One region of the Streptomyces sp. SLBN-118 genome, then DNA from elsewhere that is predicted to be linked to it. Evidence: riboswitches for the same ligand, from Rfam matches in the RefSeq annotation. Region 1 holds a riboswitch; each other region holds the start of a gene.

Region 1 (2,257 bases):
CCCGGTTCCGTCGGCCGTGTGGACCTCGAGGTGCAGATGCGGGCCCGTCACATTGCCCGTCGCGCCGACGCGGCCGATCGTCTCGCCCGTCGTCACCCTCTGGCCGGCGCTCACCGACATCGAGGACTGGTGGCAGTACCAGACCTCCGTGCCGTCGTCGAGCTCCAGCACCGTGCGGTAGCCGTATGACCCGGACCAGGCCGCCGACTTGACGGTGCCGCTGTGCACGGCCTTGAGGGGCGTGCCCGTCGGGGCCGCGAAGTCCAGGCCGGTGTGGTAGCCCGAGGACCACATCGAACCGGCCTCACCGAAAGTTGAGGTGAGGGTGTACGAGGAGGTGGGCAGCGCGTAGCTGGCAGCGAGCTTGGCGAGGCGCTCGGCCTCCGCCTTCTCCGCCGCGGCCTTCTCGGCTGCAAGTTTCTCCGCCTCGGCCTTGGCCTCCGCCGCGGTCTGCTGCGCCTTCGCCTCCGCCGCGGCCTTCTCCGCCGCGGCCTTCTCCGCGGCCGCCTTGGCCTCGGCGTCCGCCTCGGACCGCTGCTGATCGGCCTGCTGGAGGATGCGGGCACGCAGCGCGTCACCGGCGGAGCCCTGCGCCTCGAGCCGGGAGCCGGTGCCGCTGTCAGCGGCGAGGGTCGCCGAGGTGAGCGGAGCGGTGTTCCCGGCGTCGGCGTCCGAGGAGTCGTCGGACATGAACGAGCCCACGCCCGGAAGGGACTTGGCGTCGGGCAGGTTGTCCGCGATCGAGTCGGGGAGCGAAATGGAGACCGGCGGCTTGCTCTGCGCGGTGGCCATGCCGCCCGCGCCGACCGCGGCGATCACACCGACACCGAGCACAGTGGAGCTGCGGGCAAGTCCGCCGCGCTGCTTCATGACACGGTGCCGGCCGCGCACCGGACGGACGGAGTCCTCGGTGGGGTTCCATTCCTCCCATGCCCGCTCTGGCCCCTCGTCGCCGAAGAAGTCAGTTTCGAAGGGTGCTGTCGGGGCAGGTTTGTTGGACGCCACGGAGGCGTACTCCTTTCCTTCCTTACCGCCTACCGGGTTAGCTGACGGGTTCGGAGCAGGAAGGTCTCCTACGGGTGCCTCCGCCGCGGAAGTAAGCGGCAAAAGGTGCCCGATTCACCCCAATTGATGGTTCCCCGGTTCCCTCGCGGGATTCGGCGCGTGCGCACGGTGCCGCCTCTTGCGACGACTGGGACGACCGCGCTGCGTTATCGAACGTTAATAGACGACGGGGTCCGATTCCAAGCCGTTCCGGCTGATCATTAACAATGCCTGCCGGGACCAATCGGGACACAAGCGCCCGGAGTCGGGCGAGTTGATCACCCCTCATGCACCACCTGCCACCCCCCGGTACCTGACGGTGCATCACTTGTTAAGCGGAGGGGCGCCTCTCGATTACGTACCGTGCCCATCAGTGATCCTGCCGATCACGGGCACGACCCTGCGGTGCTTCTGCTGCCCTCCAGGGGGCGGCCGACCGCAAGCAGCGCCATGTCGTCCGTCGTAGCGCTGCCCGTATGACGCCGTACGTCATCCACCAGTGCGTCCAGCAGGTCCTCGGGCCCGGCAAACAGCCGCCCCGCCAGCCGCCGGCCGGGGTCGTAGAAGACACCGTTCGCATCGCGCGCCTCGGACAGCCCGTCCGTGTAGAGAAGCAATGTGGCCCCGGGTGGCAGCCCGTGCGTGTCCGCGCGGTCCGGCCAGATCCCGAGGCCCATCCCGAGCGGCAGCGCGGCCTGGGTCGGCTCCAGGATGCCCACGCCGCCGTCCGCGTACAGCAGGAGCGGCTCCGGATGGCCCCGGTTCACGACCCGTACGACCCCGTCGCCGCGCGGGATCTCGGCCAGTACGGCGGTGGTGAACCCCTCGGCCGCGTCCAGGTTGTGCCGCACGCCCTCACGCATCAGCGCCCGCTCCAGGCGCGCGGCGACCCCTTCGAGTGAGCGCTCCTGCTCGGCGGCCTCCCGGAACGCCCCGATGACCACGGCCACCGTCTCGACCGCCTGCATCCCCTTGCCGCGTACGTCCCCGACGACCAGCCGCACCCCGAAGGGCGTGTCCTGTACGGCGAAGAGGTCACCGCCGATGAACGCGTCCTCCTGCGCCGCCTCGTACCGCGCGGCGACACGCAGTTCCCCGATCCGGTCCGCGGGGGATGGCAGCACCGCGCGCTGCACGGCCTCGGCGATCACACGGGCCGACGCAAGGCGCTCGCTGCCGAGCCGTACCACCCGGTTGATCAGCAGCGCGAGGC
Region 2 (2,257 bases), 1.4 Mb from region 1:
CGCCTCAAACACTGCACCGCCGTCTGTGAGGACTACGCAGAGCGCGTCTTCGCCGCTCTGCACGCCCCCGACGAGGAGCCGACCCCGTGACCCGCCACCGCCATAGCCTCGAAGCGGGCCATGTGGCCGCTCTACGCCGCCGGCTTCACCCCGCCCTCGGCGCCCACGGTATCGGCGCCAACCTCGGCGGGTTCAGCGAGGACGCCGTCACCTCGCTCCTCGTCGCCGGTATTGGCTCTCTCCACCCTCACCCACGGCTGTGCCGCCCTCGCCGTACTTCTCGCCATCGGCCCGCTCCTCGCCCTGAAGGCACCACGCGGCCCCCGTCGGGCGGCCCGGTAATCAAGGCCGCAGCGCCCGTTTGCCTCGTGCTCGGGGGAGTGCCCGCACTCCGTCCGGAGCCGGCAAGGCAAGCGCTGTCGACGCGGGTCGGCACCGTCTTAGCAGCCTGGATTACTGACACGCAAACGCCTGCACGCATCACTCCTTACCGGGGGTACCGGGTGTACCTATCACGAACTCACTTGTAGGAAAAGCCAGTTGATGCAAGTCCGGTTGTGGAGACCTTGTGCTCGAACGCAAGGTCCCCCTAACGTGCTCGGCGTTCGGAGAAGTCGAACACCGCGTGGCCGGACCGCCTAATCCTGCCCCCGGCGCGCGGCAGCACATCACCACACCGCCTGGCAGGAGCGGGGGACCCACTTGCGCCGTACGGGACAACACGTACCCGGGCGGCTTGGGGTGAAGCCGTGAGAACCACGGCCGGGCAACTCCAGCCCGAACCCGACAGCTCACCTCGTAGGCGTTCGGAGTACGGAGCCACCTTGACATCTGCAGTCGGACGACAACGCGTCCCACATCACCAGGCCGCCACCCGGCAGCTCGTCAGCCGCGCCTGTGCCGTCGGCCGAGGCGAAACATTCGGCTAGAGGTCCTGATCAAGCACGCCGTCGGCGAGTACACGCAGTACGGGCTGCTGTCCCGTATCGATGTGCCGTCCGGCGTCACCATCGCGCGGAGACCTGACACGTCGCCCTGGTCGACGCTTCGCCCAGGCGCAGCGCGATGCGACCTCAGCCGTGGACCCCGGTCACCCGTCATCCGTACGAGCGCGACAGCCGGTGCCCGTTCGGCGGGCCCGGAAATCGGCGGCTGTCGTTGCGGTCCGGAAGGACGTTGTCGGTGGCTGCGCGCAACCACCGCCCCAACACCCCTGCCCGATGAGGAAGTTCGGAGCCTGCCGCCCCACCGGCACGTATGAGGAGACATCATGAGACCGTTCGCACTGAACTATGCCCGTCCCGCCGTGCCTGCCCCGGACGTGGTCCCTTACGCCTATGACCCCACGCTCCAGTTGAACGTCCTGTCCGACGGGCGCCCGGCCGTCAACGACCACGACCTGCTGCTGGCGTGCGGTACCACCACGTCCACCGCCGGTTCCCAGACGCACTTCGACGACTGACGGTCCGCCAACCCGCACGCCGCTCCGTCTGTGAACCTGCCCGACAGCCTTCTGCACGGCGACGGCTACCGCGGATCATGTGCCGGAGCACGTCCGGGCTGCGAACCGGCGGATCAGGTCGGCGCGCGAGGTGATACCGACTGCACGTGGACGTCGGCCAAACGGCCCGCACGGTCGCGCTGTTCGTACATCTGGCGGCACTGGTCATCGGACTGGGCTCGGTGCTCACCATCGACTATTACGGGACGCTGTGCTGCTGGGCGGGCGGAGCCTGCGACCGGCACTGGAGTTCGCCGGTCCGCTGCATGTGCCCGAGTTCGAGGCTGTGCCATCGAGCGTGGCTCGTGTCAGCGCGACGGGGCGACCCCAGCACCGTGTCCGGCCGCCGGCTCGGCGAGGCGGCGGGCGGGCAAGGTGGCGGTGGGCATCGGGAGGCCGTCGCGCCCGGTGCCGCGGAGATGTCGCACATACTCCTTCCGCGGTACGAGAAGGGCGCCCAGGCCGCGGACGTGCGGGCTGTCCCGCTGCGCGTCGAGCAGCTCACCGCCGGCCTCGGCGAAGCGCGCCGCGAGGTCGGACACCGCGACCTTCGAGGCACCTGGACGATGGAAGAACATCGAGTCCATGCTGACGACCGATCCGACCTGGAGGCCGAAGACACCGCCGACCAGATCGTCGCCCTCCCACACCTCGACGCTGTGAGCATGCCCCAGCTCGTGGAGGCTGATCAGGCTCGCGATCAGCTCTTCGGTGAGCCACAGGGGGTCGCGGTCGGTGCTGCATTCGCGGACGACC
Region 3 (2,257 bases), on a different contig from region 1:
GGCCTGGGTGAGCCCCGAGCAGTCGTACGAACTGGGCCCGGACGCTCCCCAGACGTACGGCTTGCCGATCTGGGCGCGGGCGAAGGCGAGGACCTTGTCGGCCTTGGCCGCGTAGCTGTCGGCGGTGCCGGTGCCGGTGCCGGTTCCTGTGCTCGTGCCGGTGCTGGTGTCCTGGCGCTGGGCGGCCTCCTGCTGCTGTCGCGCCGCCTCCTCCGCCTTGGCGCGGGCCTCCGCCTCCGCCTCGGCCTTGGCCTTGGCTTCGGCCTTGAGGCGGGCCTCCTCCTGCTTCTGGCGCTCGATCGCGGCGAGCCGGGCCTTCTCCTCCGCGGTCAGCTTCGACAGCAGCGCCCGTGCCTCGGCGAGCTTCGACTGGACCTCCTGCTTGCTGGTGCGCAGGGCCTTCTGCGAGAGCGTGAGCGACTCGAGCTTCTCGGTCGCCGTGGCGCGCTGCTTGGCGGCTGCGGCGCGCTGGTTCTCGTAGTCGTCGATCACGGTGCGCTGACGGTCGGTCATCCGGTCCATCAGCTGTGTCTGGTCGAAGTACGCCTGCGGGCTGTCCGCGAAAAGCAGCGCGGCGGTCGGGGCGACGGCTCCCGTGCGGTATTGCGCGGCCGCGTAGTTGCCCAGCGCTCTGCGCGACTCGTTCAGCTTGTCGGTGCGCGTGGCGGCCTCGTCGAGCAGCTCGTCGACCTCGCGCCGCTTCTCGTCGGTCGATTCCTTGGCCTTGTTGTACTTCTCGGTCGCGGTGCCGGCCTGCCGGTACAGGTCGTCGACCTTCTTCTGCACCTCTTCGATGGAGGGCTTCGGCTCGGTCGGCACGGCGTTGGCGCTCTGCGTCGACAGCAGCGTGACGCCGGCGATGGCCGCCGTCGTCAGCCCGACGGCGGGTGAGGTCGTGGTACGGCTGCGTTCTTTGCGATGCGACGCCAAGGCCGGCATCTCCTTCTTCCGTGGACCGCCTACCGGGTTAGCTGTCGGGTTCGGGCGGAACGGAAGGTCGCCCTACGGACCGGATGGGGCTCGGTCCGATTCACCCCGGTTGTGCATGATGGGTCCCCGGCTTCGAACTTCCTTACGGAAAGCCCGAATTCGGCGCAGGCTGCCCGATGTGGCGCGGATCGCCAGGGGGATACGGGCCGCCTGGTCGAGCACCGTAGCCAACTCGTGTGGTCGCTGTGAAGGTTGATGTTCGATATGCCCGATACATTTTCGTGACCTTGCCGATCGGCGGACCCGGACGCTCCGGAAGTTGACCCGGCGACATGGCTCGATCACGCAGAGTCGCGGGAGTTACGGAGGGTGGTGACCCGATGCGGCGGCAAGCTGTCAGTGCGGCGGCCTAGACTCGTAGAGCGATGAGCAGCCTCTTTGACGACAGCTTCCTGGCGGACCTCCAGCCCAGCTCGGAGCACCCTCCGCCGCCGCCCGAGGACCCGGCCCCGGAGGAGATGCCCGACGATCTCTTCCAGGGTGCCTACGACGTGCCCCCGGCCCGGGATCCGTACCACCGCGACGGCGCCCCGCGCACCGTTGTGGATCCCGCCGCGCTCCTCGAAGGGCTCAACGAACAGCAGCGCGCCGCCGTCGTGCACACCGGCTCGCCGCTGCTCATCGTCGCCGGAGCCGGATCCGGCAAGACCCGCGTGCTGACCCACCGGATCGCGTATCTGCTGGGGAGCCGCAGCGTCCACCCCGGCCAGATACTGGCGATCACCTTCACCAACAAGGCCGCCGGTGAGATGAAGGAGCGCGTCGGGCAGCTCGTCGGGCCGCGCGCCAACGCCATGTGGGTGTCCACCTTCCACAGCGCGTGCGTCCGCATCCTGCGCCGGGAGTCCAAGAGGCTCGGCTTCACCTCGTCGTTCTCGATCTACGACGCGGCGGACTCGAAGCGGCTGATGGCGCTGGTCTGCCGGGACCTCGATCTCGATCCCAAGAAGTTCCCGCCGAAGTCCTTCAGCGCCAAGATCTCGAACCTGAAGAACGAGCTGATCGACGAGGAGACCTTCGCCGACCAGGCCGCCGACGGTTTCGAGAAGACGCTCGCCGAGGCGTACCGCATGTACCAGGGCAGGCTGCGCGAGGCCAATGCGCTGGACTTCGACGACATCATCATGACGACGGTGCATCTGCTCCAGGCGTTTCCGGACGTCGCCGAGCACTACCGGCGCCGCTTCCGCCATGTCCTGGTGGACGAGTATCAGGACACCAACCACGCTCAGTACACACTCGTACGCGAGCTGGTGGGGACGGGGTA

What was found. Region 1 has a riboswitch for cyclic di-AMP ahead of FBY35_RS35485 (M23 family metallopeptidase). Riboswitches for the same ligand answer to the same signal wherever they lie in the genome.
Region 2: another riboswitch for cyclic di-AMP. It lies ahead of tgmA (putative ATP-grasp-modified RiPP); the one in region 1 lies ahead of FBY35_RS35485 (M23 family metallopeptidase).
Region 3: another riboswitch for cyclic di-AMP. It lies ahead of FBY35_RS13970 (C40 family peptidase); the one in region 1 lies ahead of FBY35_RS35485 (M23 family metallopeptidase).

The regions. Positions count from the first base shown of each region.
Region 1 covers NZ_VFNP01000002.1:3,714,900-3,717,156, forward strand. Annotated here, with positions in the region: gene FBY35_RS35485 (M23 family metallopeptidase) at 1-1,005, opposite strand, end outside; cyclic di-AMP (ydaO/yuaA leader) riboswitch at 1,017-1,173, opposite strand; gene FBY35_RS35490 (PP2C family protein-serine/threonine phosphatase) at 1,431-2,257, opposite strand, start outside.
Region 2 covers NZ_VFNP01000002.1:2,305,540-2,307,796, reverse strand. Annotated here, with positions in the region: gene FBY35_RS36230 (hypothetical protein) at 132-287, opposite strand; cyclic di-AMP (ydaO/yuaA leader) riboswitch at 665-821, shown strand; gene tgmA (putative ATP-grasp-modified RiPP) at 1,271-1,462, shown strand; gene FBY35_RS29015 (leucyl/phenylalanyl-tRNA--protein transferase) at 1,810-2,257, opposite strand, start outside.
Region 3 covers NZ_VFNP01000001.1:3,110,844-3,113,100, reverse strand. Annotated here, with positions in the region: gene FBY35_RS13970 (C40 family peptidase) at 1-939, opposite strand, end outside; cyclic di-AMP (ydaO/yuaA leader) riboswitch at 942-1,105, opposite strand; gene pcrA (DNA helicase PcrA) at 1,356-2,257, shown strand, end outside.